Regions from separate parts of the Rhodobacter sp. 4.3.4 genome, predicted to be linked through region 1. Evidence: riboswitches for the same ligand, from Rfam matches in the RefSeq annotation. Region 1 holds a riboswitch; each other region holds the start of a gene.
The links. Region 1 has a riboswitch for thiamine pyrophosphate ahead of thiM (hydroxyethylthiazole kinase). Riboswitches for the same ligand answer to the same signal wherever they lie in the genome.
Positions count from the first base shown of each region.

Region 2: linked by a shared signal. The riboswitch ahead of thiB (thiamine ABC transporter substrate binding subunit) and the one ahead of thiM (hydroxyethylthiazole kinase) in region 1 are both predicted to bind thiamine pyrophosphate.
Region 3: linked by a shared signal. The riboswitch ahead of thiC (phosphomethylpyrimidine synthase ThiC) and the one ahead of thiM (hydroxyethylthiazole kinase) in region 1 are both predicted to bind thiamine pyrophosphate.

Region 1 covers NZ_CM178967.1:2,765,824-2,776,300, forward strand. The annotation lists gene rnr (ribonuclease R) at 1-1,731, opposite strand, end outside; gene mobA (molybdenum cofactor guanylyltransferase MobA) at 1,811-2,389, shown strand; TPP riboswitch at 2,449-2,544, shown strand; gene thiM (hydroxyethylthiazole kinase) at 2,590-3,396, shown strand; gene thiE (thiamine phosphate synthase) at 3,393-4,004, shown strand; gene thiD (bifunctional hydroxymethylpyrimidine kinase/phosphomethylpyrimidine kinase) at 4,001-4,798, shown strand; gene AC4PTB_RS13660 (ABC transporter substrate-binding protein) at 4,800-5,723, shown strand; gene AC4PTB_RS13665 (ATP-binding cassette domain-containing protein) at 5,720-6,409, shown strand; gene AC4PTB_RS13670 (ABC transporter permease) at 6,406-7,125, shown strand; gene AC4PTB_RS13675 (PAS domain-containing protein) at 7,146-8,384, opposite strand; gene AC4PTB_RS13680 (EAL domain-containing protein) at 8,731-10,477, shown strand, end outside.
Region 2 covers NZ_CM178967.1:2,646,128-2,656,604, reverse strand. The annotation lists gene AC4PTB_RS13040 (C40 family peptidase) at 1-259, shown strand, start outside; gene AC4PTB_RS13035 (DUF2794 domain-containing protein) at 281-628, opposite strand; gene AC4PTB_RS13030 (cytochrome c) at 970-1,428, shown strand; gene AC4PTB_RS13025 (I78 family peptidase inhibitor) at 1,489-1,809, opposite strand; gene AC4PTB_RS13020 (hypothetical protein) at 1,814-2,155, opposite strand; gene AC4PTB_RS13015 (thiamine ABC transporter ATP-binding protein) at 2,261-2,956, opposite strand; gene AC4PTB_RS13010 (thiamine/thiamine pyrophosphate ABC transporter permease ThiP) at 2,940-4,484, opposite strand; gene thiB (thiamine ABC transporter substrate binding subunit) at 4,460-5,449, opposite strand; TPP riboswitch at 5,489-5,591, opposite strand; gene AC4PTB_RS13000 (DNA polymerase III subunit chi) at 5,666-6,118, opposite strand; gene AC4PTB_RS12995 (leucyl aminopeptidase) at 6,123-7,589, opposite strand; gene lptF (LPS export ABC transporter permease LptF) at 7,755-8,885, shown strand; gene lptG (LPS export ABC transporter permease LptG) at 8,882-9,982, shown strand; gene AC4PTB_RS12980 (LPS-assembly protein LptD) at 9,982-10,477, shown strand, end outside.
Region 3 covers NZ_CM178967.1:1,285,080-1,295,556, reverse strand. The annotation lists gene AC4PTB_RS06235 (LysM peptidoglycan-binding domain-containing protein) at 1-1,208, opposite strand, end outside; gene AC4PTB_RS06230 (LOG family protein) at 1,336-1,896, shown strand; gene thiC (phosphomethylpyrimidine synthase ThiC) at 2,063-3,865, opposite strand; TPP riboswitch at 3,967-4,095, opposite strand; gene rarD (EamA family transporter RarD) at 4,198-5,082, opposite strand; gene AC4PTB_RS06215 (tryptophanase) at 5,307-6,671, shown strand; gene AC4PTB_RS06210 (superoxide dismutase) at 6,952-7,554, opposite strand; gene AC4PTB_RS06205 (hypothetical protein) at 7,667-7,843, opposite strand; gene AC4PTB_RS06200 (sarcosine oxidase subunit gamma) at 8,038-8,592, opposite strand; gene AC4PTB_RS06195 (sarcosine oxidase subunit alpha family protein) at 8,585-10,477, opposite strand, start outside.

The sequences.
Region 1 (10,477 bases):
ATGCCCGGCAATCAGCGCCCGATGCACGATCAGGTCGGAATAGCGCCGGATCGGACTGGTGAAATGCGCGTAAGACCGCAGCGCCAGCCCGAAATGCCCCAGATTCTGCGGCGCATAATAGGCCTGCGTCATCGAGCGCAGGGTGGAAATGTTGATCAGCTCGTCAAACTCGCTGCCCTCGGCGTCGTTCAGAAGCCGGTTCAGATGCGCGGTCTTCAGCACCTGCCCCTTCGCCAGCGAAAACCCCGAAGCCTGCGCAACCTCGCGCAGCGCATCGATTTTCTCGGGCGAGGGCTCCTCGTGCACGCGGTAAAGCAGCGGGCGGCGCAGCCGTTCCAGCTCCTCGGCCGCGGCGACATTGGCCAGCACCATGAATTCCTCGATCAGCCGGTGCGCATCCAGCCTTTCCTTGAACTTGACCGAGGCGACCTTGCCCGCCGCGTCAATCTCGATCCGGCGTTCGGGCAGGTCAAGCTCCAGCGGCTGGCGCAGGGCCCGCGCCCGGGTCTGCGCCCGGTAACAGGCGTAGATCGGCGCGATGATCTCCGCGACCAAGGGCGCGGTCTTGTCATCGGGGCGCCCATCCTGTGCCGCCTGCACCTGCGCATATTCGAGCGAGGCGACCGAGCGGATGATGCCGCGGGTGAAGCGATGCGCAATCTTGCGCCCCTCGGAGGAGACCTTCATCCGCACCGCCAGCACCGCGCGCGGCACATGTTCGTGCAAGGAACACAGATCGCCCGACAGCCGGTCGGGCAGCATCGGCACCACCCGGTCGGGGAAATAGGTGGAATTGCCGCGATTGCGCGCCTCGCGATCCAGCGCCGATCCCGGGCGGACGTAATGCGCAACATCCGCAATGGCGACCCACAGAAGGAACCCGCCCGGGTTCGCCGGATCGTCGTCGGGGGCCACGAAACAGGCGTCGTCGCGGTCGCGGGCATCGGCCGGGTCGATGGTGACGAAAGGCAGGCCGGTCAGGTCTTCGCGGTCGCCCAAAGCGGCGGGGATTTCGGCATCGGCCTCGGCGATCACCTCATCGGGGAAATCGTCGGGAATGCCGTGCTGGTGAATGGCGATCAGCGACACCGCCCGCGGCGCGGTCGGATCGCCCAGCCGCTCGACGATGCGCGCCCGCGGCAGGCCCATCCGGCCCTTCGGCCCCGATTGTTCCGCCTCGACCAATTCGCCGTCGCGGGCATCACTCGTCGCCCCGGGCGGCACGATCCATTCATTCATCTCGCCCTTGTCGATGGGCGTGATCCGCCCCCCTTCCGCCCCCTTGCGGAAGATGCCGACGATGCGATGACGCGCCTGGCCAAGCTTGCGAATGAGCCGCGCCTCGGGGCCTTCGGGGCCTTGCGCAATCCGCGCCAGCACGCGTTCACCGGGCCCCACGGCGGGATCGTCGCGGCGGGTCAGAAAGGCGATCCGCGGCGCCTCGCCGGGACCGGCCCATTCCAAAGGCCGCGCCCAAAGATCGCCCATGCCATCGGCGGGCAGGATTTCGAGCACCGTCACCGGCGGCAGGCTGGCCTGATCATGATAATGGCTCTTGCGCCGGGTGATCTGGCCCTCGGCGCTCAGCTCTTTCAAAAGGCGCTTCAACTCGATCTTCGCCGCGCCCTTCAGGCCGAAGGCCTTGGCGATATCGCGTTTCGCCCCCTGATCGGGGTTGTCGGCGATCCAGTCGAGGATCTGCTGCTTCGTCGGGATGGGGCTTTGTGTCATGGCCTTGCCTAGCACGACGGCGTCGCGCAAGAAAGTGGGGCTGCACGGGACGGCGGAGGGGCAAGGCGAAAGGCGGCGCATGCGGATCGTGGGGGTCATTCTGGCGGGCGGTCAGGGGCGGCGGATGGGGCGCGAAAAGGCGCTGCTGCCGCTTTTGGGCCTGCCGCTGATCGCGCGGGTGCTGGAACGGCTCGCGCCGCAGGTCGCCGCGGTGGCGATCTCGGCCAATGGCGACCCGGACCGCTTCGGCCTTGGCCTGCCGGTGCTGCCCGACTGGCCCGGGGAATCGGGGCTTGGCCCGCTGGCGGGCATCCGTGCCGGGCTGGACTGGGCAGTCGGGATGGGCGCCGGGGCGCTGGTCAGCGTGGCCACCGACACGCCGTTTCTGCCCGCCGATCTGGTGGAACGGCTGGCCGCGGCGGGGTGTCCCGCCCATGCGCAAAGCTTCGGGCGCAACCATTACACCGCAGCACTCTGGCCGGTGGCGGACCGCGCCCGGATCGACGCGCTCTTCGCCGCGGGCGAGCGGCGGATGCGCGCCGGTCTGGCGGGGGCGGTCGCCGTGCCCTTCGACACGACGCCCGATCCCTTCGCCAATCTCAACACCCCCGAAGACCTCGCCCGGGCCGAGGCGCGGCTGCGCGCGACCGCGCCCTGACCCCGCACCGGCGCCCGCACCGGGGCTACTGGACAAGCCCCGCCATCCGTGCTTCCTTGCCGCTGCGACAGGGGCGTCCGGGGATCCGGGCTGAGAAGCACCCTTTGAACCTGAACCAGATCATGCTGGCGTAGGGAGTCCGCAACCGGTGCCGGGTCCCTGCCCGCCCGGCTTCGGTCTTCCGCGTCATGGGAGGACCGATGACCGAAACCGCACCGTTCGCAGATGTCGGACAGCAGCTTGCCCGGATGCGCGCCGCCGCGCCGCTGGTGCACAACATCACCAATTTCGTCGCGATGAACGTGATGGCGAATATCGAGCTGGCGGTGGGCGCCTCGCCCGCGATGCTGCATGGCTTGCCCGAAGTGACGGAATTTGCCGCGCTTTGCAATGCGCTGTCGGTGAATATCGGCACGGCGGATGCCAACTGGGCCGAAGCCATGGTGCAGGCGGCGCGGGTGATGCGGCGGCTCGACCGGCCCTGGGTACTCGATCCGGTCGGCATCGGCGCGACGCAGTTCCGCAAGGATCTTTGCGCCCGGCTGCTTGATCTGCGCCCGACGGTGATCCGCGCCAATGCCTCGGAGATCCTCGCGCTGGCGGGGCTGGGCGGGCAGGCGCATGGCGTCGATGCGCGCGACACCGTCGCGGCGGCGGAGACGGCGGCGGTGCAGCTGGCCGGGCAGACCGGCGGGGTGGTCGCGGTCTCGGGGCCGGTCGATTACGTCACCGACGGGAGCCGCGCCTTCCGCATCGGCAATGGCCATGCGCTGATGCCGCAGGTGACCGCGCTCGGCTGTTCGCTCAATGGCGTGATCGCGGCCTTTCTGGTCGGGCAAAAGCCGCTTGAGGCGACGGTGGCGGCGATGGCCTATTACGGTCTGGCGGGCGAGATCGCCGCGCGGACCGCGCAAGGCCCGGGCAGTTTCGCCGTGGCGTTCCTGGACGCGCTGGCCAATCTGACGCCCGAGGCGCTGAGTGCCGGGGCAAAGGTGAGCGCGGCATGATCGGGCCGGTTTACGTCATCACCGACCCGGGCGCGGCGCTTTCCGTGCCCGATCAGGCCCGCGCCGCGGCTCGCGGCGGCGCCCGTGCGGTGCAGCTGCGCGACAAGACCGCTTCGGATGCCGAGCTGCTGGCGCTCGCCCGGCAGCTGTTGCCCGAGATGCGGGCGCATGGGGTGAAGCTCTTCCTCAATGACCGGATCGAGGTGGCGATCGCCGCCGGGGCGGACGGGCTGCATATCGGGCAAGGCGACGGCGACCCCGTCGCCATCCGCGCCCGGATCGGGGCGGGGATGCTGCTCGGTCTTTCGATCGACACCGAGGCGCAGGCCCGCGCCCTGCTCGGCTGTGTCGATTACATCGGCGCCGGGCCGGTGCGCGAGACGGCGACGAAACCCGATGCCGCCGCACCCTTCGGCTTTGACGGTCTGGCCCGGATCGCCCGGCTGGTCGCGGTGCCCACGCTCGCCATCGGCGGGCTGACCCGGGCCGACATTCCGGCGCTGAAAGCCGCGGGCGTCGCCGGGATGGCCGTGGTGTCCGCCGTCACCCGCGCCCCCGACGCCGAGGCTGCCTGCCGGGCGCTGGTGCAGGACTGGAGGCGCGGATGATCCCCAACATTCTTTCGATCGCCGGCTCCGACCCCTCGGGCGGGGCGGGGATTCAGGCGGATCTCAAGGCGATTTCCGCCAATGGCGGCTATGCGATGGCGGCGCTGACCGCGCTGACCGCACAAAACACCTGCGGCGTGACCGGCGTCGATCCGGTCCGCCCCGAGATGGTGACGGCGCAGATCGCCGCGATCCGCGCCGATATCCGCATCGATGCGGTGAAGATCGGCATGCTGGGCGATGGCGCGACCATCGCCGCCGTCGCCGCGGCGCTCGGGGGGCTTGCCGCCCCTCTCGTCCTGGACCCGGTGATGGTGGCGAAGGGCGGCGACCGGCTCTTGGCCGCCGAGGCGGTGACGGCGCTGCGCCAGATCCTGCTGCCGCGCGCCGCGGTGATCACCCCGAACCTGCCCGAGGCGGCCGATCTTCTGGGCTGCGCCGTCGCGCAGGGCCGGGCCGAGATGGTCGCGCAGGCGCGCGGGCTGCGGGTGCTCGGCGCGCGGGCGGTCTATCTCAAGGGCGGGCATCTGCCCGGGGCCATCTGCCCCGATCTGCTGCTGGATGCGCAGGGCGAGCTCTGGTTCGAGGCGCCGCGCGTCGAAACGCAGAACACCCATGGCACCGGCTGCACCCTGTCTTCGGCGCTGGCGACGCAGCTGGCCCGCATCCCCGATCTGCGCCAGGCCGCCGCCGCCGCCCGCGCCTATACCCTGCGCGCCATCGCCGCGGCCGACCGGCTTTCGGTCGGACAAGGCCATGGCCCGCTGGATCACTTCTTTGCCCAAAGGTCGTAAGATGAAACCCCTTCTGCTTGCCCTGCTGCTGATTGCGCCGCGGGCCGAGGCCGCCGAGAGCCTCTCGGTCATGCTCGATTGGTTCGTGAACCCCGATCACGGGCCGATCATCGTCGCCGCCGAGCGCGGCTATTTCACCGAGGCCGGACTCGATGTGACGCTGATCCCGCCCGCCGATCCCTCGGACCCGCCGAAGATGGCCGCCGCCGGGCAGGTCGATCTGGCAGTCAGCTATCAGCCGCAGCTTTATCTGCAGCACGCCGCGGGGCTTGGTCTGAAACGGGTCGGCACGCTGATCGATGCGCCGCTTTACTGCGTCATGGCCGATGCCGCGGGGCCGGTGCGGACGATGGCCGATCTGCGCGGTCGCAAGGTCGGCTATTCGCTCGCCGGGATCGAGGCGGCGCTGATGCAGCGGATGCTGCGCCACAACGGCGTCGATCCCGCCGAGGTCGAGACGATCAACGTCAATTTCGCGCTGACGCCCGCGGTGGCGACCGGGCAGGTCGCGGCGGTCTCGGGGGCGTTTCGCAATTTCGAGCTGCATCAGATGGCGGCCATCGGCCATCAGGGCCGCTGCTTCCTGCCCGAGGAAAACGGCGTGCCCGCCTATGACGAGCTGATCTATCTCGCCCGCGCCGATCTGGCGGGGGATGACCGCATCGCCCGGTTTCTGGCCGCCACCGGCCGCGCCGCCGCCGAGATCGCCGCCGATCCGCAGGCGGGCTGGGACACGTTCCGCGCCCATGCGGCGGAACTGGATGACCCGCTGAATGCGAAGGCCTGGCCCGACACCTGGCCGCATTTCGCCCGCGATCCGGCGGCGCTGGATGTCGCGCGCTACCGCGATTTCGGCGTCTTTCTGGTCGAGACCGGGCTGATCGCCACCGCCCCGCCGGTGGAGACGATCGCGGTGGGCAAATGACCGTCGCGCTTGCGGGTCAGGTCTGGCTGGGCGATCGCCCGCTGCTGCGCCAGCTTGACCTGCGGCTGACCCCCGGCTGGACCTGCCTTCTGGGGGCCTCGGGCGCCGGGAAATCGACGCTGTTGCGGCTTTTGGCCGGGCTGCCCGTCGCGGCCCGGCTGGAGGGGACCCGGCAGGCGCCCGACCGCATCGGCTGGATGGCGCAGGCCGATCTGTTGCAGCCGCGGCTGTCGGTTCTGGGCAATCTGCGGCTGATGGCGCGGCTGCGTGGCGAGCCCCTGCCCCGCGCCCGGGCCGAGGCGCTGCTGGAGGCCGTCGGGCTGGCGGGCCGCGGCACCGACCGGCCCGAGGCGCTGTCGGGCGGCGAGCGGCAGCGGCTGGCGCTGGCCCGGGTGCTGGCCGACGATGCCGCGCTGGTGGCGCTGGATGAACCCTTTTCCGCGCTCGATGCCCCCACCCGCGCGGCGATGCAGGATCTGGCGGCGGCCTGTCTTGCGGGCAAGACCGTGGTGATGGTGACGCATGATCCGACCGAGGCGCTGCGGCTGGGCGACCGGGTTTTGCTGCTGCAAGATGCCCTGCTGCACCAGATCCCGCCCCTGCCCGGTCCGCGTCCGGTGCCGCTCGCCGATCCGGGGCTGGCGCAGGCGGCGGCGGCGCTTCTGGCGCGGATGCGGCGGCCATGAGCGCGCGGATCTGGCCGGTTCTGGCGATTTTCGCGCTGTGGCAGGCGGTCTGCGCCGCGGCGCTGGTGCCCGCCTTCGTGCTGCCGCCGCCCTTGCGGGTGTTCGAAACGCTGTGGCGAGAGCGCGGCCTGATCGGGCAGCACGCCCTGACCACCCTGACCGAGACCGCGGCCGGGCTGGCGCTTGGCACCGGCCTTGGCGTCACGCTGGCACTGGCGATGGCGCTGGCGCCCGGACTGCAACGGCTGATCGGCCCGGTGCTGGCGGGGGCGCAGGCGCTGCCGGTCTTCGTGCTGGCGCCGGTGCTGACACTGTGGCTGGGCTACGGGCCGGGGCCGAAGGTGGCGATGGTGGCGCTGCTGGTGGTCTTTCCCGTCGCCTCGGGCCTGCATGACGGGCTTTGCGCCACGCCCGCGCCGGTGCTCGATCTGGCGCGGATCGCCCGGGCGTCACGGCTGCGCAGCCTGATCTGGCTGCGCCTGCCGCATGCGCTGCCGCAGGGCGCCGCCGGGCTGCGCATCGCCGTCACCTATGCGCCCACCGGCGCGGTGATCGGCGAATGGGTCGGAGCCTCCAGCGGACTCGGCTATCTGATGCTGATGGCGAACGCCCGGATGCGGATCGATCTGATGTTCGCGGCGCTTCTGGTCATTCTGGCGCTGACACTGCTGCTGAACCAGCTGACCGACCGGGCGCTGGCGCGGGCGGGGCTGTGACAGCCCCGCCTAGCACCGGCTTACTCCATGCGCTGCATGCGCTGGAACATCCGCATCGACGTGCCAATCCCCTCCGAGAGCCGCATGATCGTTTCCAGCCGCAGCCGGATGTCGGAATGCGACACGTCGAGCTGGTCGATCGTCGCCGAAAGCTGCGTGTTGGTGCCACGCATCCGCCCGGTCTCCACCCGGCCCAGCACCCGGATCGTGTCGAGCCCCAGCATCTGACGGCGGATCTCGGCGCTGGCGCGGCCCAGCACCTCGGCATGGGCGATCGCCTGTTCCATCGCCGCGCCGGTGTCGCGCTGCGCCTGGGCGTCGATCGCGTTCAGGGTCTGGCGTTCCTGCGCCCAGTCGATCCCCGGCACCGGCGTCGCATCGGCGAAGGTCTGCCGCATCTCCGACAGCACCCGATGCGCCCCGATCAGGAACAGCGCCTTCGACGCCTGCCGGGACACCCGGTCGCACAGGTTGTCCGGCCCGGAGACGAAGCTGCGCAGCCGTTCCGAAATCACCTGCGACGAGCTGCGGTAGTTTTCCGAAATCGCCGAGACCGGCCCGCCCGAGGGCTCCAGCCGCGAGGCGATGATGCGCATGTTGTTGGGCACCGATTGCAGCGCCTCGAAGCTGCGCAAAAGGTTGCGTTCCTCGCGCGAGACCTGCTCGAGCGAGGTGTTGAGCGCGATCAGCTGCGCGGTGCGGGCATCGGCCGGACGGCCCAGCCGGGCGTCGCGGGCCGCCAGCTCCTGCCCCATCGCCGCGGCCATGAAACTTGTGTAGCTCGAATACCCGGCCGTGGCGGCAAAGTCGCGCAGCGCCAAGGCCCCCTCGGCCGGGTCCAGCCCCTCGGCGCGTTCGCGCTGCGCGATCTCGGCATAGATGTCGCGGACCCGGGCAAACAGCGGCGTCGAGGGTTTCATCCGCACCGACAGGAACCCGCCCGGAACCGGCAGCAGCACCGCGAAGACCCAGTAGTGATCGCCGTTGCGGGCGCGGTTCTTCACATAGGCGCCCACCGGATCGCCCTTGCCCAGCGCCGTCCACAGGATGCGGAACACCCCGCGCGGCGTGTCGGGATGGCGCACGATCTTGTGCGGCGCGCCCAGAAGATCGCCCCAGCCATAGCCGGAGATGCGGCGGAAGACCTCGTTGCCAGACTGGATCACGCCCCGGCTGTCGGTGCGCGAAAAGAAAAGCTCATGGAAGCCGAAATCGGCTTCGCCCTCCCGGGAAAGGGAGGTCGGAGTGAGTGCATTCATCGGGGTTCTCTTTGAGTGGAAGAGGGTCGTCTGCGTGAGTGGTAACCAATCCTAACCGCGGGATAGTTAGCCAAAGATTGACAAAAGCCCTTGATCACAAAGGAGTTTTTCAACCTGAGCGTGCAACGGTGTGTGTGCGGGCGGGGCGATCGCGGACAAATCACCCGCCGCCGGGCGGCATGACAAAATGTCGCACCACCGGGCGCAACGCCTGCGTGTGCGGGGCGATCCCGCCTGAACGCCCTGAGCGAAATCGTCCCGCTCCGATCCTTTTGCGCGGCTGGAAACGCCACCTTAACCGGTTCGGGGTTTGGTGAGTCGCATTCATTCGAAGGGTCCATTCCTGATGTCCCTGACCTCTGCGCCGCTCATTGCCCTGCTGGCCGCCTGTCCCGGCGCCGCTTTCGTCGTCTCGTCTCCGGGGCGGATTCTGGCCGCCAATGCCGAGGCCGACCGGGTCTTCGGCACCGCCCGGCCTGCCGTTTCGGGGACCGGGCTTTCCGGTCTGCGCCTGGCCGAGGTGATCCCCTGCGCGCTGGGGACCCGGATTCTGGCGGCGCTGCGGGGCGGCGGGGTCCGCGATGCGACGCGGTTCAGGCTGGCGCTCGACCGCGCCGCGGCGCCTCCCCATGTCGTCGAGGCGCTGGTCTGGCCCGCCACGGCCGAGACCGCGGGCAAGGCTGCGGGCGAGACGGGGGGCGGCACTGGACCGCTCTGGATCGTGCTGGTGCTCGACATGGACGAACGGGCCTCGGCCGGGGGGGACGGGCGCATCCTCTGCACCGGCCTTGCCGCGCTGCGCGCCACCGAGGAGGCCCGCCGCAAGGCCCGGGAAAGCGCCGAAGTGCTGCGAATCTCGACCGAAAACAGCGATCTGGCGCCCTGGGTCTATCACCCCGGTCATCGCAGCGGCGAGCTGAGCCCGCATCTGGCGGCGATGCTTGGGCTGCCGGCGCGGCCGGCTTTGGATCTGGCCGGGCTGGCCGCCCGCATCCATCCCGCCGACCGGATCAGGATGCAGCGGGCCTTTGTCGCGCTGACCCGCGGGCGCAGCGACCGGTTCAGCCAGGACATGCGCCTGCGCCGCGCCGATGGCGACTGGGCCTGGTTCACCGCGCGCGGCTACCGGATGCCGCAGGCGACGCCCTGCCAGCCGGTGACCCTGTGCGGCAGCCTGACCGACATCAGCGCCCGCAAGACCGACGAGGCGCTGATCGCCCGCGCCCTGGCCGAAGCCCAGCACGCCCGCCACCGCGCCCAGCAACGCGAAGAAATGCTGCGCACCTCGGGGCTTTGCGCCGGGATCGGGCATTTCTGCTCCAGCCCGCTGCAGGGCGAGGCCTGGACCCCCGACGAGACCTATCGGCTGTTCGGCTTCGAACCGGACGAGTTCCCGACCACCGATGCGGGCTGGTGCAGCCTCGTCCACCCCGAGGATCTGCCCGGGGTGCGCGCCGCAATGGAGGATCAGAGGGCGGGCCGCACGCCGCTTTTCGACCATGTCCACCGCCGCCAGCACAAGGACGGCAGCTATCACTGGTATCGCGCCGTCGCCCGCCGCGTCGAGCGCGGCGATCCGGGCCTGCCGCCGCTGGTGGCCGGGGCGCTGATCTGCATCGATCAGGCCAAGGAAACCGAGACCCGGCTGGCCGATGCCGCCAAGGCCGCCCGCCTTGCGCGCGAGCGGCTCGACACTTTGGCCGACAATGCGCCGGGCGCGCTCTTCGAATTCCGGATGGGCGCTTCGGGGCAGATGCGGCTGCCCTATTTCAGCGCCCGGCTGCCCGATCTGGCCGGGGTCCCGGGCGGCGAGATCCTGAACGACGCCCGCGCCGTCTTCCGCCATGTGCCGCGCGCGCAGATCACCCGGCTGCTGCGGCGCGCAACCGCGGCGCAGCGCGGCGGCGCGGCGATCGAGATGCGGCTCTCGGTCCGCCATCCCGCCCGCGGCCTGCGCTGGCTCAGCGTCGCCGCAGCACCCTTCCGCCGCGCCGATGCCGCGGTGTGCTGGTTTGGCCAGATCCTCGATGTCACCGAGAATGTCGAAACCGAGGCCCGGGCGACGCATGCCGCCGCCGCCGCGCTGCAGGCGC
Region 2 (10,477 bases), 120 kb from region 1:
GCTGGCGGGCCGCGCCTGCCCGGCCGACAGCGACCAGCAGCGCGCCGCCTTTGGCGATGTCCTGCCCGACACCGTGCCGACCGAACGCGGCGATCTGTTCTTCTGGGCCGGTCACGTCGCGATCGCGCTGGATAACGGCACGCTCTTGCATGCCAACGGCCATGCGATGCAGGTCAGCCGCGAGCCGATCGCCGCTTGTCTGGCCCGCATCGCCGCCACCGAGGGCAGCCGCTACTTCGGCCGCAAGCGGCCGCTCTGACGGCGGCGGGTGATTCGCCGCTCACTCCACCGCGCGGATCAGCTTGCGCTCGATCACCCGCAACAGCGGCGCCAGATCGTGGCCGCGCTTCAAAACCTGCCCCTCTGCGCCGATCAGCGCATAGATCCCCTGCCGGTTGCGCAGCGCCGGCCGCTTTTCCAGGCGGTAGAGCGGGCTTTCCATGGTGCGGCGTAAGATCGCAAAGACCGCCGCCTCGCGCCCGAAACTGAGCGCGTAATCGCGCGCGCTGGCCGCCGCGACCATGCGCCCGTAGACCGTCAGGATGGCGCCCAGTTCGCGCCGATCAAAGGTCACCTGCGCGGGCGCGGCGGCGGGTCCGGGGAAGGGCGTGGGCGGCTCGAAGGTCATGGCGAAAGCGTGACAGTCTTGCGTCCGAAAATCAATCCGCCCTTGTTTCACAGGGCTTTCACGCGATTCATCCTGTCTGAAACTTGTCGCGAAAAGGTCTGCAAAATGCCCTTTGACCAGCGCGATTGCGCCGCGATTGGCCCGCAGTCTGGGCCGCGGCGGGAAACGCCGAAAGCCCCGGCGCGCGGTCGACAGCCCCCACCCAGTTCGCGCGCCGGGGCGGCTTTTCGCGGCGAAAGCCCCGCCCCCTCCCGGGCGGGGCTTTCCTTTTCGTGATCATCGGAACGCTTGCCATGTGCCCCCTGCCGCCCTCATTTGGGCGCATGAAGAGGGAGAACTTCATGCAATTGAAACGACGACTGTATGTGGCCATTCATCTTGGCCTGACCGTCGCCTTGGCTCTTGTCGGAGGCATCGTCTATGCCGCCGATGGCGTCAGCAACCCGGAGGTCAGGGCCCGGGTCGAGCTGATGCAGGGCTACAAGGCGCAGATGAAACTTTTGTCCGACGCCGCTTCGGGGGCGCAGCCCTTTGCGGCCGACAAGGTCGCGGCGGCGATTGCGGCGCTGCAGGCGGGGGCCGAAGGTCTGGCCCCGGCCTTCCGCAGCCGGGCCGATGATCCGGCCTCGCAGGCGCTGCCCGAGATCTGGACCGCGCCCTCGGAATTCCGGCAAAAGACCGCGAAGCTGGTGAAGACCACGGCGGCGCTGGACGGGGCGGACAGCGGGGCGCTGGCGGAAACGCTGGCCCCGGTGCAGGCCGCCTGCAAGGATTGTCACGGCCGCTTCAAGCTGCAATGAAAAGGGGGCCGCGGCCCCCTTTGCTTTTCCGGTCTTTTGCTTTTCTAGTCCTGGCTGCGCTCAGCCGCAGATCACGCTGGAAATCCGCCCGTTGTCGTCGATCCAGACGTTCAGCCGCTCTGGGAAGGAATCCATCGTCACCGGCTGGCCGGGAAGGATGACCCGGGTCACGGGGGCCAGATCGCGCCCGTTCAGCACGGATTTCGGCTGTCCGATCAGATCCTGCAGCCCGGCGGCGCCGCAGCTGTCGGGCTGGGGCGCTTTGGTCGCGGACGGCGCGGCGGTGGTGCCCAGCGGCACCGGAACGACCATGAAACAGCCCGCGGTCAGGCTGACCAGCGACAGCGCGGCGATCAGCCGGAGAGGGGCTTTGGCCCGCATCGGCTCAGCCGCAGTCGATGTTGAAGATGTTGCCCTTGGGATCGAGGCGGAACACCACGCGGTGCGAATTGTATTCCTGCGGCTCGATGCCCCGCCATTCGATCACGTTGACCGGATCGGTGATGCCCAGCGTCGGGATGATCGTCGCGGGCTGCCCCAGCGCCGAGGCATAGCGCGCGGCATGGCAGGTGTCGGGCGAGCGGTTTTCCAGCACGCCGGTCTGGAACACCGGCTGCGTCAGATGCGGCACCGGCGCGGGCTCGGCGGCGGCTTCTTCTTCAGGCGAAGGGCCGCAGGCGGTCAGGCTCAGCGCGGCAAGGGCAAGAAGGGCATATTTGGTGAGCATGGTCTTCCATCCGGCAGATGCGGCAAGGCCGCGAAATCGCCCTTTCTATACAGGCCGGAAAGGCGGAAGAGAACCCGGCTTGCAGGGATCGGGCGGCTTTTTCCGTCATTTGCCCAGATAGGCGGCAAGGGCGGGCGGCGGATCGGCCAGAAGGCCCGCGGTGGCGGCGGGCGCATGGGCGATGCCCTCGGCCACCAGCACGGTCTGCGGGCAAAGCGCGATCGCATCGGCGGGCTCGTGGCTGACCATCAGCACGGTGGCGTGCTGCTCGGTGGCGATCTCGGCCACGAGCGCCAGCATGTCGGATTTGAGCGCGGGACCCAGCGCGGCAAAGGGCTCGTCCAGAAGCAGAAGCGGTTTGGCCCGCAGCAGACAGCGCGCCAGCGCCACCCGGCTTTGCTGCCCGCCCGAGAGCGTCGCGGGCCGCCGATCCCCCAGACCCGAAAGCCCGACCCGATCCAGCGCTGCCGCGATCTGCGCGTGATCGGCGCGGGCCAGCCGCAGCTTTGGCGAAATCCCAAGGCCAAGGTTCTGCGCCACGCTCAGATGCGGAAACAGGTTCTGGTCCTGAAACAGGATCGAGAGCGGCCGCGCCCCCGGGGCCAGATCGGTGATGTCGGTGCCGCGCCACAGGACCTGGCCGCGGCGCGGTGCCAGAAACCCCGCCAGCGTCGACAGCAGCGTCGATTTCCCCGCGCCCGAGGCGCCCAAAAGCGCCACCCGCGCCGTTTCGGCAATGGCGAAATCCGCACTCAGGCTAAAATCATCCTGTTCTATCAGGATCTTATCGAGGGTCAGCATGGGCTCCGATCCGGTCAAAGGTGGCATAAAGACCAAAGGTCAGCGCCATCAAAAGGCAGGCGGCGCCCGCGGCCTGATCCATCCGGTAGCTGCCCATCAGCTGATAGACGGCGAGCGGCAGGGTCTGGCTGCGGCCATCCGAGAACAGCGCGATCGCGCCCAGATCGCCCATCGAAAAGGCCGCGGCAATCCCCGCGGCAAAGCCCGTCGGCCGTGCAAGCCGGGGCAGGGTGAGGAAGCGCAGCCGGGCCAGCCCCCGCAGGTTCAGGCTGTCGGCCAGACGGTCGTAATCGGCCTGCAGCGCGCGCACCTCGGGCAGAAGCAGGCGCAGGGCAAAGGGCAGGCTGAGCGCGGCATTGGTCAAAAGCGTCACCGGCAGGGCAAGCGCGGTCGGCGCCACGAAAGGCTGCGCGATCAGGAACAGCCCGGTGCCCAGCACCAGCGAGGAGGCCGCCATCGGCAGCATCGCCGCGGGTTCGGCCCAGATCCGGCGCGGCGCGGCCAAAGCCAGCGGCAGCGCCAGCACCATCGTCAGCGCCGCAGCGCCGATGGCGAGCCAGACCGAGGTGAAAGCCGCCTGCCAGACCTGCCCGGGCAGATCGGCCAGCGCGGGCAGCCCGCGCAGCGCGATGGCGGCCAGCGGGGACAGCAGGAAGGCCGCGGCGGCACTGAGGATCAGCGCATCCCCGATCCGATGCGGCCGCCCCGGCGCCAGCTGCACCGGCAGCGCCCGATCGAGCCCGGCGCCAAAGCCGGGCGGCAGCGTCAGCCGCGCCGCGATGCCCAGCGCCGCCAGCGCCAGCGCCACCTGCAAAGCCGAGAGCGCCGCGGCGCGGCCCAGATCGGCGTCAAAGCGGAAGGCCTGATAGATCGCCACCTCGAGTGTCGAGGCGCGGGGACCGCCGCCCAGCGTCAGCGCGACGGCAAAGGACGACAGGCAGACAAGGAAAATCGCCAGAAAGGCCCCGGGCAGGACGGCGCGCAGCATCCGCGCCTCCAGATGCCGTGCGATCTGCGCCGGGCCAAGGCCAAGCGACAGCGCCAGCCGCACCCGCTCGGCCGGGATCGCCTGCCAGCCCTGCAGCAGCATCCGCGTCGCCAAGGGCAGGTTCAGGAACAGATGGCCGATCACCACCCCCCAGGGGCCGTAAATCGAGACCCCGGGCAGGCCAAGGGCGTCAAGCGCGCCATTGAGCAGCCCGCGACGGCCGAAGATCGCCAGAAGCCCCATCACCGCGACAAGGGTGGGCAACAGGAACGGCGCCCCAAGCGCCGCGATGAACAGGCTGCGGCCGGGAAAGCGGCGCCGGTGCAGCGCCCGGGCGAGCGGGATCGCCAGCAGGCAGGAGAACAGGGCCGAGAGCCCGGCCTGCCAGAGCGTGAAGCGCAACGCCTCCAGATCGGCGGTGGTCAAAGCCGAAAGCCCCCCGGCGCGGAGGATCACCGCGCCGAGGGGGGCCAGCACCAGCGCGGCCACCAGGACCGCCGCCGATGCCGCCGGGATCATTTGCCGAAATTCGCGCGCCATTCTTCCAGCGCCGGGCCGCGCAGCGCCTCGGCCTCGGCTTCGCTGTAAAAGAAGGTTGTCGCGGGCCGGGGCAGGGTGGCGAAGCCCTCGGGCAGGACGCCCGGTTTCTCGATCACCGGATAGGACCAGTTCGCCGTGGCGATCATGCCCTGAAACGTATCTGACAGGACGTAATCCATGAATTTCTGTGCCAGCTCCGGCTGATCCGAGGTTTTCAGCTGTGCCACGAGCTCGGTGTAGAAATAATGCCCCTCGGGGAAGATCGCCGCCGCCTTGCTGTCATCCTGTTCGGCGATGCGGTGATAGGCGGGCGAGGTGGTGAAGGACAGCACCATGTCGGCCTCGCCCTCGGTGAAAAGCCCGTAAGCCTCGGACCAGTCCTGCGTCACCGTCAGCACCTTGGGCGCAAGCTTCGCCCAGGCCTCGCCGGCCTTGTCGCCATAGATGTGCTTGACCCAAAGCAGCAGCGCGAGGCCGGCGGTCGAGGACCGCGGGTCCTGAATGACGACCTTGAAGGCGCCTTCGGGGGCGTCGAGCAGCTCGGCAAAGGATTTCGGCGGGGTGGTCAGTTTCGTCTTGTCATAGACAAAGGCGACCTCGGACCAGTCGAAGGGCAGGAACGTGTCATCTTCCCAGGTGATCGGCAGGGTCAGGCGCGACAGATCCTGATGATGGGGCGCAAACAGGCCCGTGGCGCGGGCGCGGGCGGTGATGTCGGTATTCAGCCCGATTGCCACATCGGCCTCGGTCTTCTCGCCTTCCAGCATCAGCCGCGGCAGCACATCGCCCGCGACGAAGCGCAGATCGCAGCCGCACTCGGCCTCGAAACCCTTTTCAATCGCCGGGCCGGGGCCCCATTCACTGGTAAAATACTCGGGCGCATAGACCGTCAGGACGGGTTTGTCCTCGGCCAGAGCAGGGGTTGCGGCAAGCACGCAACCCGCCAGCATCAGAGCAGTTTTCATCTTTCTCTCCAATGGCTTGACGGGCGGGGTCAGGCCGGGAGAGCGCCCGGATACCTTCCCTCCGCCGGTCTTAACCGGTTCAGGTTCAACGGGTTTGCGCAAGCGCATCTCAGCCCCTGTCAGAGCACCCCGAGGTGGGACGGGACCATAAGGCCCGGCGCGAAAGCCGCAAGCGAAAACTGTGTTTTGCGGGGGGCGAGGGGGCGGGGCGGGGCGCTACTTTTCGGCCTTCTTCTGCCAGCGCCCGCTTTCCTCGCTCCAGTATTGCGCCGCGGTGCCCGCCCCGGTCAGCGCCTTCCACTGATCGCGGGCACGGGCGACGGCGGTTTCGTCGCGGCCGTCAAACAGGATCCAGACCCGTTCGGCCGCCGCCACCTCGGCGGGGGTGACCTCGGCGCCGTCAAGGGTCATCACCGCCTGCCGCCCCTCGGGGCGCGGGGTGGTGGTCAGCAGCACGGGTTGCAGCGCATCATGCGGCCCGCCCGCCAGCCCGTGCGGCAGGAAGTCTTCCTCGGGGCCAAGCCAGAGTTTCTGGTCAAGCCAGTCCATCCGCTCGGGGGACACCCCGCGCAATTCCACCCGCCAGCCCTGCGCCAGCGCGCGGGTGAGCAGCGTTTCGACCACCCCTTCGACCGGCGACTGGGTGACGTGATAGAACAGCGCGGGCATGGGCTCAGGCCTCGAAGCGGCTGCGGATCAGCCGGTCGAGCGTCATCACCCCCCAGCCGGTCGCGCCCTTGGGGGCCAGCGGGCTTTCGCCCGGCGGCAGTGCCACGCCCGCGATGTCGATATGGCACCAGGGCATATCGGGCTTGATGAAGCGCTTCAGGAACGCCGCCGCGGTGATCGCGCCGCCCCAGCGCCCGCCGGAGTTCTTGATATCGGCCAGACGCGACTTGATCAGCGGATCATAGCCGGGCGTCAGCGGCATCGGCCAAGCGCCTTCGCCCTCGGCCTTCGCGGCGCTCAGAAGATCGCCCGCAAGCTTGTCGTCATTGCTGAAAATGCCCGCATGATCATGGCCAAGCGCCACGATGATCGCGCCGGTCAGCGTCGCCAGATCGATCACTGCGGCGGGGGCGAAACGCTCCTGCGCATACCAAAGCACATCGGCCAGAACCATCCGCCCCTCGGCATCGGTGTTGACCACTTCGATCGTGTCGCCTTTCAGGCTCTTGACGATATCGCCCGGCCTTTGCGCCCGCCCGTCGGGCATGTTCTCGACCAGACCGACCAGCCCCACGACATTGGCGCGGGCCTTGCGCAGCGCCAGCGTGCGCATCACGCCCGCGACAACGGCCGCGCCACCCATGTCCATCGTCATTTCTTCCATGCCCGCCGCGGGTTTGATCGAGATGCCGCCGCTGTCGAAGCAGACGCCCTTGCCGACCAGCGCCAAGGGCGCGGCATCGGGCTCGCCGCCCTGCCAGCGCATCACCACGACCTTCGACGGGCTGGCCGACCCTTGGCCCACCGCCAAGAGCGCGCGGAAGCCGAGTTCCTCCAGCGCGTCCTCGTCGAGGATCTCGACTTCAAGGCCCAGCTCGTGCATCGCCGCCAGCCGCGCGGCGAAATCGTCGGTGGTCAGGATATTGGCCGGTTCGTTCACCAGATCGCGGGTGAAAAAGACGCCTTCGGCCAGCGCGGCATGCGGCGCGGCCGCGGCGGCGACGGCCTCGGGGGCCGCCACCATCATCTCGACCGGGCCGAAGGGCTTTTTCGGCTCGCTCAGGTAATCGAAACGGTAGGCCCGCAGCGCCAGACCAAAGGAAATGTCGGCGGCGCGCGGATGCGCTTCGGCAATCACCAGAGCGCCTTTCTCGCCAAGCCCCTTGGCGATGCTTGCGCCCGCCTTGCGCGCCTCGGCCACGCCGGCGCGGCGGTCCAGCTTCACCAGGGCCAGCGTCTCGCAGGCCAGCCCGCCCGGAAAGCCCAGATCGAGCGAATCACCCACCGCCAGCTTGCCCCAGCCCTCGGAGGCCAGCGCCCGCCGCACCGCGCCCCGCGTCAGCCGGTCCAGCTTGCGCCCCATCACGCCGAGCTTGCCCTCGGGCGGCACGATCAGCGCCAGACGGCCTTCACGGGCGGCAAGGGTCTCGGCATCGGAGGCGGTGAAACGAAGGGCGACGGGGTGGATCATGGCAGTCCCTGCGGCTGGTTGGTTCGGCGCAAGCCTAAGCGGCGCCACCGCGCTTGTATAGCCGTGCGATGATGGGCGGGAAGCTGCACCGGCCCGGGTCTTCGGGCTTTTCCCGGCTGTGATCCCGCGCTAGAGAGGGGCAAACCCCGCGGGAGAGATCCGACATTGAAACGCCTGGACCGATATCTCCTGTCCCAGCTGATGGCGATCTTCGGATTCTTCGCGCTGGTGCTGGTCTCGGTCTATTGGGTGAACCGGGCGGTGCTTTTGTTCGACAAGCTGATCGGTGACGGCCAGTCCGCCTGGGTGGTGCTGGAATTCACCGCGCTGACCCTGCCCAAGGTGATTTCGCTGGTGCTGCCGGTGGCGGCCTTTGCCGCCGTCCTTTACGCGATCAACCGGCTTTCGGGCGAATCCGAGCTGGTGGTGATGCAATCGGCGGGGGCGAGCCCGTGGCGGCTGGCGCGGCCGGTCGCGGTCTTCGGGCTGATTGTCGCGGCGCTGATGCTGGTGCTGGTGCATGAGCTTGTGCCCGCCGCCCGCGCGCGGCTGGCCGAGCGGCAGGCGCAGGTGTCGCAAGATGTCACCGCGCGCTTTCTGACCGAGGGCAGTTTCCAGACCCCCACCGCGGGCATCACCGTCTATATCCGCGAGATTTCCGATCTGGGCGAGCTTCTGGACATTTTCCTTTATGATGCCCGCGGCGAGAGCGCCGAGACGATCTATACCGCCGAAAAGGCGCTGATCGTGCCCTCGGAGGCCGGGCCGAAGCTCGTCATGTTCGATGGCACGGCGCAGACGCTGCGGCCTTCGGACGGCTCGCTGGCGCTGACGCGCTTTGCCGATTTCACCTATGATCTGGGCGGCGCGATCGGCACCGGCCTGCGCGGGCGCATCGACTGGGAAGAGGTGCCCAGCCGCGATCTGATCGCGCCGGGGCCGGAGCTGCTGGCGGCGACCGGCTCGACGATGGCGGCGGCGCGGCTGGAGTTGCATGACCGGCTGGCGCAGCCGCTTCTGGCGCCGGTGGCGGCGCTGATCGCGGTGGCGGCGATGATGCTGGGCGGGTTTTCGCGGCTGGGGCTGTGGCGGCAGATCGGGCTGGCGGTGCTGGCGCTGATCGGGCTGCAGTCGCTGTCCAATCTGGCCACCTCGATGACCCGCGCCGATCCCGAGCTTTGGGCGCTGCCTTACATGCCCGCGCTGGCCGGGCTTGCGGGGGTGGTGCTGGCGCTGTCCTGGGCCGGGCGGCGGCGCAGGTCGCCCCCCCTGACGGCGGCGGAGGGCCGGGCATGACGCTGTCGCTTTATATCGCGCGCCGTTTCGGGCAGGCCTTTCTGATCGTCGCCGGGGCGTTCTGGGGGGTGCTGTTCCTGATCGAGATGGTCGAGCAGATCCGCCGTCTCGACCCCGCCCGCGGCGCGCTGTCGGATGCGGCGCGGCTGGCGGCGCTGTCGGTGCCCTCGACGCTTTACACGATCTTTCCGCTCGTCGTCATGCTCTCGGGCGTGGTCGCTTTTCTCGGTCTGGCGCGGTCTTCGGAACTGGTGGTGATCCGTGCCGCCGGGCGCTCGGCCTTGCGGATGCTGCTGGCGCCGGTGACGGTGGCTTTGCTGATCGGCGTCCTGCTGGTCGCGGTCGGCAATCCGATCGTTTCCGCCACCAGCCAGCGCGCCGAGGAGATCGAGGGCCAGCTGCGCGCCGAGGGCCGCCAGACCGTCTCGATCGGCCGCGAGGGGCTGTGGATGCGCCAGGGCACCGCCGATGGCGGGCAGGCGGTGATCCATGCGATGCGCGGCAATGCCGATGCCACCGCGCTTTACCAGGTCACCTTCCTGCTGTTCGACGCCAAGGCCGGGCCGGTGCGCCGGATCGATGCCGCCTCGGCCTGGCTGACGCCCGGGTCCTGGGTGCTGACAGAGGCGAAGGACTGGCCGCTGGGCCGCTCGACCAACCCCGAACGCGACGCGACGCGGGCGCGGACGCTCTCGCTGCCCTCGACGCTGACCGCCGAAAGCATCGCCGACAGTTTCGGCGCCCCCTCGGCGATGCCGATCTGGGAATTGCCGGGCTTCATCCGCGCGCTGGAGGAGGCGGGCTTTTCCGCGCGCCGCCATATCGTCTGGCTGCAGGTGGAGCTGGCGCAGCCGCTGATGCTCGCCGCGATGGTGCTGGTGGCGGCCGGCTTCACCCTGCGTCCGGCGCGCTTTGGCGGCACCGGCGGGCGGGTGATGCTGGCGCTTCTGGCCGGACTTGCGCTATTCTTCCTGCGCAATATCGCTCAGGTTCTGGGAGACAACGGGCAGATCCCCGCCGCGCTGGCGGCCTGGGCGCCGCCCGCCATCGCCCTGATGCTGGCGCTGACGCTGGTTCTGCAGCAGGAGGAGGGATGATGCGCAACCGCCGCTTGCGGCACTGGACGCTTGGTTCGGCGCTCGGTTCGGCTCTGGCGCTGACGCTTGCCGTCCCGGCGCAGCCGCAGACCCCGGCCGCGCCCGCCCCCGCGCTGGCGGCTCCGCTTTATTCCGATGCCGCGACGCTGCTCGCCGACCGGATCGAGGTCACCGGCACCGACCGGCTGATCGCCTCGGGCCATGTCGAGGTCTATTGGCGCGAACACCGGCTGACCGCCGACCGCATCCTCTATGACAAGGCCAGCGACCGGCTGGCGATCGAGGGGCCGATCCGGCTGGTGCAGCCGGGAGCGACCGGCTCGGTGATCCTTGCCGATACCGCCGAGCTGAGCCGCGATCTGCAAAACGGCGTGCTGAGCGGCGCGCGGATGGTGCTGTCGCGCGAATTGCAGCTGGCGGCGAACCGGATGGAGCGGCAGGACGGCACCCGCACCGTGCTGCGCGAGGTCGTGGCCTCCTCGTGCAAGGTCTGTC
Region 3 (10,477 bases), 1.5 Mb from region 1:
ATCCGGTTCGGGTCGCGGATCTGGTCGCGGTTCGCCTCAAAAATCTGCACGTAAAAATAGGGATCGCCATAGGTGTCGCGCGCGATCGCCCAAAGCGTGTTGCCGCTGGAAATGGTGACGATGCGGCTCTGGGCGGCGGTGTCGGCAACCGCGGCGGTGGCGGGCGGCGGCGGGGCGATGCCCTCGAAGCCCTGCTCGGCGCGGGCCAGCACCCGGCCCGCGGCGTCAAGCGCGTCAAGGCGCAGGCTGTGCGGCCCGGGCGTCGCCGCGGGCAGCCGCAGGGTGAAGCCGCCCGCGGCGCCCGCCTGCACCAGCCCCACCTCGGCAGTGTCGACATAGGCGCGCAACAGCGCCCCCTTGGGCGCGCCGCGGCCCGAAATCGTGATCTTGCCATCGGGCGCAAACGACAGCGTGTCGATCACCAGCGTTTCGGAAACGCCCGCCAGGAGCCGCGGCGTGCCGCTGGCATCGGTGAGCAGCGGCGTTTCGGCCAGAACCTGCGCCGCTTCGACCTGGGCCGCGACGGTTTCGGGCGCCGCGCCCTCGGCGGTTGCGGCCTCGGCCAAAGCACGCGGACTGGGCGCGACGGTCAGGCTTTCCTCGGACATCTTCGCCACGCCATCGGCGCCGGTCACCCGCAGCTGCAAGGACCGCGGTTCGGCCGAGGGTTCGGCCGAGGTGACGGCGGCAAAGGCGCCCTGCGCATTGGCGGTAACGGTGTCGATCACCTCGCCCTCGAGCAGCAGCTCGACCTTGGCGCCCGGGGCGACATCGCCCGCCAGCGTCAGCGCCCCGGCGGGGGTGACGCGCAAAGTGTCGAAGCGGGCGACCGGCGGCGGCGGAGACTGCGGGGGAACGGCAGCTTCTGCGACAGGCGCCGATTGCGCCGGCGGGGCCGGCCCAATCGGCGCGGTCGGAACCGGGGCAGGCGTCGCAGGCGCAGCCGCGACGGGGAGCGAAACGGGCGGGGCAGCAGCGGGAGCCTGCGGCGCGGCCGAGGCCCCCCCCTGTTGCCCCGGCGCGGGCGCGGTTTGCGGGATCGGCGCCGGGGCCGCCGCGGAGGGCAAAGCCGCCGGTTCAGGCCCTGAAGCGGCGGGTTCAGGCGCGTCCTGCCCGAGCGACCAGAGCGCGGCAACGGCAGCCACCGCCGCCACAGCCGCACCACCGCCCACCGCGACCCCAACCGCCGTCTTCCTGCCCTCGGACATGCTGTCTCTCCCTCCTGGCGGCCTTGCGGCCACGGCGTTTTCCGCCGCTTGCTTGCGACCATCTGACCCGGTATCCCTGCCAAAAGCAACACCCGCCACCGCGATTTCCAGCACGAAAGCCCAGCTCATGTCCGCCACATCCGCCCCCTCGGTCTGCGTCTTCTGCGGCTCACGCCCGGGCGCCCGCCCCGCCTATGCCCAAGACGCCCGGGCCACCGGCGCGATGCTCGCCGCGCGCGGCTGGCGGCTGGTTTACGGCGCGGGCGATGTGGGCCTGATGGGCGAGGTGGCGCGGGCCGCGCAGGCGGCGGGGGCGAAGACCTTCGGGGTGATCCCCGAACACCTGTTCCGGCTCGAGGTCGGCAAACGCGACCTGACCACCTTTGTCGTCACCGAGAACATGCACGAGCGGAAAAAGGTGATGTTCATGAATTCGGATGCGGTCGTCGTGCTGCCGGGCGGCGCCGGAAGCCTGGACGAATTCTACGAGGTGCTGACCTGGCGCCAGCTGGGCCTGCACACGAAACCGATCCTGCTTCTGAACACCGAGGGCTACTGGGACCCGCTGCTGGCGCTGAACGCCCATGTCGTGGCCGAGGGCTTTGCGGGCGAGAGCCTGCTGGACGGCGTGACGACGGTGGCGACGGTGGCCGCGCTGGAGGAAGCGCTCGAAACCGCCTTCGGCTGAGGAAACAACCGGAACGGGGCTGCCCCGCCGGGGCTGAGGGCGTTCAGCACCGGCGGGACGCAAGTTTAACGATTACTTTTCAAGCACTTACGGGGCAATTCTCACCGGCTCGGCCTTGGCGCCGGGCGGCGCGCGCCCGGCCATCGTTCCGGCGCCCGCCCCGCGCTCATGGCGCCTCGTCAAGCGGCATGTAAAGTTCCCCGCCCGCGCGGAACTTCTCGGCCATCTTCTGCATGCCGTCCTTTTGCGCCTCGGCCCGGATGTCGTGGCTCAGGCGCATGGAGCAGAATTTCGGCCCGCACATCGAACAGAAATGCGCCAGCTTATGGGCCTCTTTGGGCAGGGTTTCGTCATGCATCGCGCGCGCCGTGTCGGGGTCGAGCGACAGGTTGAACTGATCCTCCCAGCGGAATTCGAACCGCGCGCGGCTCAGGGCATCATCGCGGATCCGCGCCGCCGGATGCCCCTTGGCCAGATCGGCGGCATGGGCGGCGATCTTGTAGGTGATCACCCCCGTTTTCACGTCGTTCCGGTCGGGCAGGCCAAGATGCTCCTTGGGCGTGACGTAGCACAGCATCGCCGTGCCGAACCATCCGATCATCGCGGCGCCGATGCCGCTGGTGATATGGTCATAGCCCGGGGCAATGTCGGTGGTCAGCGGCCCGAGGGTGTAAAAGGGCGCCTCGCCACAGTCGCGCAGCTGCCGGTCCATGTTTTCCTTGATCTTGTGCATCGGCACATGGCCCGGCCCCTCGACCATCACCTGGCAATCCCTGGCCCAGGCGATCCGGGTCAGCTGGCCCAGGGTTTCCAGCTCGGCGAATTGCGCCGCGTCATTGGCATCGGCGATCGAGCCCGGCCGCAGCCCGTCGCCCAGGCTGAAGGCCACGTCATAGGCGCGGGCGATCTCGCAGATTTCGTCGAAATGCTCGTAAAGGAAGCTCTCGCGGTGATGATGCAGGCACCATCTGGCCATGATCGCCCCGCCGCGCGACACGATGCCCGTCACCCGGCCCACCGTCATCGGGATCATGTGCAACCGCAGCCCGGCATGGATGGTGAAGTAATCCACTCCCTGCTCGGCCTGTTCGATCAGCGTGTCGCGGAACACCTCCCAGCTCAGGTCTTCGGCGATGCCGCCCACCTTTTCCAGCGCCTGATACAGCGGCACCGTGCCGATCGGCACCGGGGAATTGCGCAAGATCCATTCGCGAATGGTGTGGATGTCCTGGCCCGTCGACAGGTCCATCACCGTATCCGCGCCCCAGCGGATGGCCCAGACCATCTTTTCGACCTCTTCGGCCATCGACGAGGTGACGGCGGAATTGCCGATATTGGCGTTGATCTTCACCAGGAAGTTGCGCCCGATGACCATGGGTTCGGCCTCGGGGTGGTTGATGTTGGCGGGAAGGACCGCCCGGCCCCGCGCGATCTCGTCGCGGACGAATTCGGGGGTGATGAACGCCGGAATCTCGGCGCCGAAGCTCTCGCCGTCGCGGGCCAGTGCCTGCTGCGCGGCCTTGCGTCCCAGATTCTCGCGGATGGCGACGAATTCCATTTCCGGCGTGACGATCCCGGCCCTTGCATAGGCCAGCTGCGTCACCGCCTGCCCACCCCTCGCCCGGCGCGGCCGCGGGGGCTGCGGGAAATCGGGCGCCTGCCGCGCGGTTTCGGCACCGGCCTGCTGCCGGGGCGGCGCGGCGCTTCGGGCACAGGTCTCGGTATCGCCCCGCGCGGCGATCCAGGCTTCGCGCAGACGCGGCAGGCCGCGGTCAATGGCGATCTCGGCTTTCGGGTCGGTATAGGGGCCGGAACTGTCGTAGACGGTGACGGCGGGCTCCCCTGCGGTCGGATGCAGGTCGATCTCGCGCATCGGCACGCGGATCTCGGGGTGGCGTTCGCCCGCATGCCAGACGCGGCGCGAGCCGGGCAGCGGGCCCGTGGTGACGGTTGGGGTCAGGTCTTTCATCGGTCGGAGCCTCCAGAGCTCAAGGCGTAGGAGACCCAGTTCCGCGTCGAATGGGAGGACCGGCAGGAAGCTTCCCTTCCCACGAAACCGGGGGCGGGGCGCGCGCGGCCTGTGCACCATCCCTACGCCAGTGTGAACTGGATCAGGTTCATCGGGTCACTGCGCTGCGCGGCATCGGTTTCCGGCCAGCAGTATCTCAGCCTCTTGTCGAGACCCCCCGGGTGAGGGCGCCAAGGTCGCGCTTCTGCCGGAAGTTGTCAACCTCTGCCGCCCGGCAAAGCCTGCCCCCGCGGGATGTTGCGCCCGTTCGGGTCGCGGCGGGACAGCGCCCCCTAGCCGCGCGCCCGCAGCGCCGCAGCCGAATACAGCGCCAGCGCCCCCCAGATCAGCGCAAAGGCGATGGCATGGGCGCGGGTGAAGGGCTCGGCGAAGACCGCGACCGCAACCAGGAATTGCAGCGTCGGATTGAGATATTGCACCAGCCCGATCGTCGCCATCCGCACCCGCTGCGCGGCATAGGAAAACAGCATCAACGGCCCGCCGGTCATCAGCCCGGAAAAGGCCAGCATCAGCGAATGGCCAAGGTCATCGCCGAAATGCCCGGAGCCGGGCGCGCGGCCAAACCAGCCAAAATGCGCCGCCGCCAGCACCAGCCCGGCCAGCGGCGCCAGAAGCACCACCTCGGCCAGCACCGAGACCACCGAAGGCACCGAAAGCTTCTTCTTCAAAAGCCCGTAAAATCCGAAGCTGCCCGCCAGAAGCAGCGCGATCCAGGGCGCCGCGCCCAGCGCCCAGGTCAGCCAGCCCACCGCCGCCGCCGCGACCGCCACCGCCACCGCCTGCGCCCGCCCCATCCGCTCGCCGTAAAACACCATGCCCAGCGCCACCGCGACCAGCGGGAAGATGTAATAGCCCAAGGACGCCTCGACCGCGCGGCCGTTCTGCACCGACCAGATGAAGCCGAACCAGTTCAGCGAGATCACCACCGCCGCCGCCGTCACGATGCGCAGATTGGCCCCCGAAAGCGCGCGCGCCAGAACCGCGCCCTGCCCCTGCACCGCCACCACCGCGCCCAGAAACACCACCGACCAGAGCGTGCGATGGGCAAGCACTTCCAGCGGCGGCACCTCGGAAAGCGCCTTGTAATAGATCCCCGACAGACCCCAGACACAACAGGCGGCCACCATCGCGACAAAACCCTTCGTGGTGTCCGTCATCCGCATCTCCCCTGCGCCAAGGCGGCCACAGAACCCCGCCCCGGGGCGTCCGTCAATCCCGATCCCACCGCCTGACTTGACGGAAATGACGCGCGATGCAAGATTTCATCCTGCAACCTCTTTGGGCGTCGAGCGCGGTCCGGGTCTTCGGGCAACCGCGACGCTGCGGCCCCATCGTGCGACGGTTGCCACGGCTTCATGGGGCCATCGACAGGAGCCCCGTGATGAAAACCATCATCGAACCTTTCCGCATCAAATCGGTCGAGCCGATCCGCCTCACCTCGCGCCCCGAGCGTGAACGTCTGGCGCGCGCGGCCGGCTACAACCTCTTCGGCCTGCACTCGGATGACGTGCTGATCGATCTTCTGACCGACAGCGGCACCGGCGCGATGTCATCGCTGCAATGGGCCGCCATGATGCAGGGTGACGAAAGCTATGCCGGTTCGCCCAGCTTCTTCCGCTTCGAGGCGGCGGTGCAGAACCTGATGCCATTCAAGCACATCATCCCGACGCACCAGGGCCGCGCGGCAGAAGCGATCCTGTTCTCGATCTTCGGCGGGCCGGGCAAGCGCATCCCCTCGAACACGCATTTCGACACCACGCGCGGCAATATCGAGGCCTCGGGCGCCATGGGCGACGATCTGGTAATTGCCGAGGGCAAGGACCCGCAAAGCCTGCATCCGTTCAAGGGCAACATGGATCTGGCGCGGCTCGAGGCTTACCTTGAGGCGCATCACGCCGAAGTGCCGCTGGTGATGATCACCATCACCAACAATGCGGGCGGCGGCCAGCCGGTGAGCCTTGCCAATATCCACGCCGTGGCCGATCTGGCGCATCGGTATGGCAAGCCTTTCGTCATCGACGGCTGTCGCTTTGCGGAAAACGCCTGGTTCATCAAGACCCGCGAGGCGGGGCAATCAGAGCGCTCGATCCCCGAGATCGTGCGCGATTGCTTCGCGGTGGCGGATGGCATGACGATGTCGGCGAAGAAGGATGCGTTCGGCAATATCGGCGGCTGGCTGGCGCTGAACGATGACGATCTGGCCGAGGAGGCGCGCGGCCATCTGATCCGCACCGAGGGCTTTCCGACCTATGGCGGGCTGGCGGGCCGCGATCTGGACGCGCTGGCGCAGGGTCTGGTCGAGATCGTCGACGAGGATTACCTGCGCTACCGCATCCGCACGCATCAATATATCGTCGAGCGGCTGGATGCGATGGGGGTGCCGGTGGTGAAGCCCGCGGGCGGGCATGCGGTCTTCATCGACGCGCGGGCCTGGCTGTCGCAGATTCCGCCGCTCGAATATCCGGGGCAGGCTTTGGCCGTTGCGCTTTATGAGATCGCCGGGGTGCGGTCGTGCGAGATCGGCACGGCGATGTTCGGCCGCCAGCCGGACGGGTCCGAGAAACCGGCGGCGATGGATCTGGTGCGGCTCGCCTTCCCGCGCCGGACCTATACGCAAAGCCATGCCGATTACATCATCGAGGCCTTTGAGGAGCTGGCGGCAACCAAGGACAGCCTGCGCGGCTACCGGATCGTCAAGGAGCCGAAGCTGATGCGGCATTTCACCTGCCGGTTCGAGAAGCTCTGAGCCGGTTTCGGGCGGATCAGGAAAGGCACCGCCTTTCCCCGCCCGCGCGGGCAACGCCTGCCGCAGGGCCGTCAGCCCCAAGCGCGACAGAGGCCAGCGCCCAGCCCCGGCGGGCGAGAAGCGCCCGCCATGGGCGGGGCGGGCGCTGGCCGAGGGCCTTTGGGCCCCCGGCGGTCACGGGGCAACTGGTCTGCGTGGCTTCGGCAATGGCCTCAGCCAAAGAGAGGTCAAAACAAAACCGGCCCCCGCGGGGGCCGGTTTCTTCATCCGTCTGTCCGCCTCACAGACGCGAGGCGACGTTTTCCCAGTTCACCAGCTTGTCGAGGAAGTTGGTCAGATAGGCCGGGCGCTTGTTGCGGAAGTCGATGTAATAGCTGTGCTCCCAGACATCGCAGCCCAGAAGCGCGGTCTGCCCGAAGCAGAGCGGGTTCACCCCGTTTTCGGTCTTGGTGATCTTCAGCGCGCCATCGCTGTCCTTGACCAGCCAGGCCCAGCCCGAGCCGAATTGCGCGGCGCCCGCAGCGGCGAAATCCTCCTTGAATTTCGCGACCGAGCCGAAGCTTTCCACCAGCGCCTTTTCCAGGTCGCCCGGCATCTTCTTGTCTTCGCCCGGCCCCATCATTTCCCAGAACTGCGCGTGGTTCCAGTGCTGCGAGGCGTTGTTGAAGATCCCCGATTGCGCCACGGCCCCGGCGCAATAGGTGCCCTTGATGATCTCCTCGACCGACTTGCCTTCCCATTCGGTGCCCGCGATCAGCTTGTTGCCGTTGTCGACATAGGCCTTGTGGTGCAGGTCGTGGTGATATTCGAGCGTCTCCTTCGACATGCCCAGCGACGCCAGGGCATCATGCGCATAGGGAAGGGCAGGAAGTTCGAAAGCCATTTGAGCGATCCTTTTACTCGGGTTCTGTTGCGACCAATTGAAGCACTGAACGCGCCAAGGTCAAGGGTTGACGGGTGAATTTCCCGCACAGCCCCCCTGCCCGATCCGCAGATCAGGGCTTTTGGGCCGCCGCCTTGCGCGCCTCGGCGGCGGCCTTCATCCGCGCGATCAGATCGTCCTTCGCCGCGCCCTTGCCAAAGGGGTTCTTCGCCGAGCCCTTGGCATTATGTTCGGCATGACGCGGGGTGTTCTTGTCGGGCCGCGCGCCCCCGGATTTCGAATAGTCCATGGTGGGTCTCCTTTGCCTCCGATCTGCGGCAAGCGGCCCCGCAAGGCAAGGAAAAAGGGGGCGCTGCCCCCTCTTGCCCTGCCGGGCAAGTCACCCCCGGGATATTTATGGCAAGATGAAGGAGGCGGGTTTCATCTTGCCATAAATATCCCGGGGGGAGTCCGAAGGACGGGGGGCAGCGCCCCCCTGCCCGGTCAATAAAGCTCGCCCCCCGGGCGGGCCGAGACCTCGAGCAGCCCCATCACATAGGCCGCGACCGAGCGGAAGCAGACCAGGCTCAGCTCCTCGGGACCCGAGCGCCAGATCGCCGCAGCGACCTGCGCGGCGCGGGTGCGGCGCATCTCGCCGGGCTTGAGCGCGGCGAAATCGACCGGGCAAAGCTTCATCAGCACCTGATCGGCCTTGGCCCCCGCAATGGTGAAGCGCGCCCGGGCATCCGAGACATTGCTCACCAGCGCATGTTCGGTGTGCAGCGAATGCGCGATCCCCGCCGCCACGGCGGGCGCGTCCTCATAGGCGCAGAGCACCAGCAGCTCGTCGGGGCTCATCCAGGCGGTGAAGCGGCCCTTCTCGCCCGCGACGATCTCGCGCGCGCCGGGCAGCTTCAGCCCCTGCCCGGCCAGCGCGATCCGCGTCGCGGTCAGCGCCAGATCGGCCCGCACGGTGACCATGCCCGACAGCCCCGCCTCGGTCACGGTCGCAAACCCGGCATGGCTTTCGCCGTTCAGTGCAGATACCGCTTCAGACATCGGCTTTCTCCCCCGCCTTGTCGTAGAACACCGGATCGACGATCCGCGCCTGAATGACCTTGCCCGCATCGGCCGGGAATTCGAGCACCTCGCCCATGCGCGCCGGGCCATGCCGCACCAGCCCCATGGCGATGCCCTTCTTCAGCATCGGCGAATAATAGCTCGAGGTCACGCGGCCCTGCACCTTGCGCTGGCCGTTCTCGTTCACCCCCTCGTCGATGGCATAGACGCCATCGGGCAGAACCGAACCGTCAAGCGTTTCCAGCCCCACCAGCGTCCAGCGGTCCGGGTCGGTCATGTGCTTGCGCTCCTGCGCGCGCTTGCCCAGATAATCCGCCTTTTTCTTGCTGATCGCCCAGCCAAGGCCCAGATCCTGCGGGATGACGGTGCCGTCGGTCTCGTCGCCGATCATGATGAAGCCCTTTTCGGCCCGCATCACATGCAAAGCTTCGGTGCCATAGGGCATGACGCCGAATTCCTCGCCTGCCGCATGCAGCGCCTCCCAGAACGCCAGCCCCATATTCGCCGGGACCGCGATTTCATAGGAGAGCTCGCCCGAGAAGCTGATCCGGAACACCCGCACGGGAAAGCCGCCCAAAGTGCCTTCCCGATAGGTCATGAAGGGCAGCGCCTCCTTGGAGACATCCATGCCGCCGAGCTTTTCCAGCAGTTTCCGCGCCTTCGGCCCCACAACCGCGACCTGCGCATATTGCTCGGTCAGGTTGGCGGTATAGACCTTCCAGTCCCACCATTCGCATTGCAGCCAGTCTTCCATGTGGCCATGGATCCGGTCCGCGCCGCCCGAAGTGGTGTGGCACAGCCAGGTGTCTTCATCCAGCCGCACCACCACGCCGTCGTCGATCAGAAAGCCGTTGTCCGAACACATCAGCCCGTAGCGGCACTTGCCCACCGGCAGCGTCGACATCAGGTTGGTATAGATCATGTCCAGGAACCGCCCCGCATCCGGCCCCTTGACCACGATCTTGCCCAGCGTCGAGGCATCAAGCAACCCGACATTGGTGCGGGTGTTGACGATCTCGCGGTTGACCGACTCGCGGTGCTTTTCGCCCTTGCGCGGATAGGTATAGGGGCGGCGCCACAGGCCCACCGGCTCCCAATGCGCGCCCTTGGCTTCGTGCCAGGCGTGCATCGGGGTTTTCCGCAAAGGCTGGAAGATCTCGCCCCGCGCCTCGCCCGCGATCGCGCCAAAGGAAATCGGCGTGTAGGGCGGGCGGAAGGTGGTGGTGCCGGTCTGCGGGATCTCCTGCCCCAAAGCTTCGGACAGGATCGCCAGACCGTTGATGTTGCTGAGTTTCCCCTGATCGGTGGCCATGCCGAGCGTGGTGTAGCGCTTGGTATGTTCGACCGAGGCGTAACCTTCGCGCGCGGCCAGCTGCACGTCCGAGACCTTCACATCGTTCTGATAGTCAAGGAAGGCCTTGAATTTCAAGGCTTCCGAGGCCTTGGCAGGCATCACCCAGACCGGCATCAGCGGCGCTTCGGCCTCGACCTGGCCCACCATGCCCGCTTCCGCGCAGATCGCATCGAGCGTCAGATGCCCATTCGCGGCGCCCACCGCGGCGGCGATCGGTTGCCCCTTGTCGCCGGTCGGCGGTTTCGCACCATCGGGGCGGAACATCGCCGCCGCCGCATCCCAGATCACCTTGCCGCCCGCATGCGAATAAAGATGCACCACCGGCGACCAGCCGCCCGACATCGCGACGCAATCGCAGTCGATCCGCTCGACCGCGCCGCCCTCGCCCATGTGGCTGGCGATCTCGACCGCCTTCACCGCCTTCGCCCCCTTGACCCGGGCGATGGCCCGGCCTTCGAGCACCTTGACGCCGCGTTCGCGCAGGGCTTCCACCAGCGGCCCGGTCGGCGC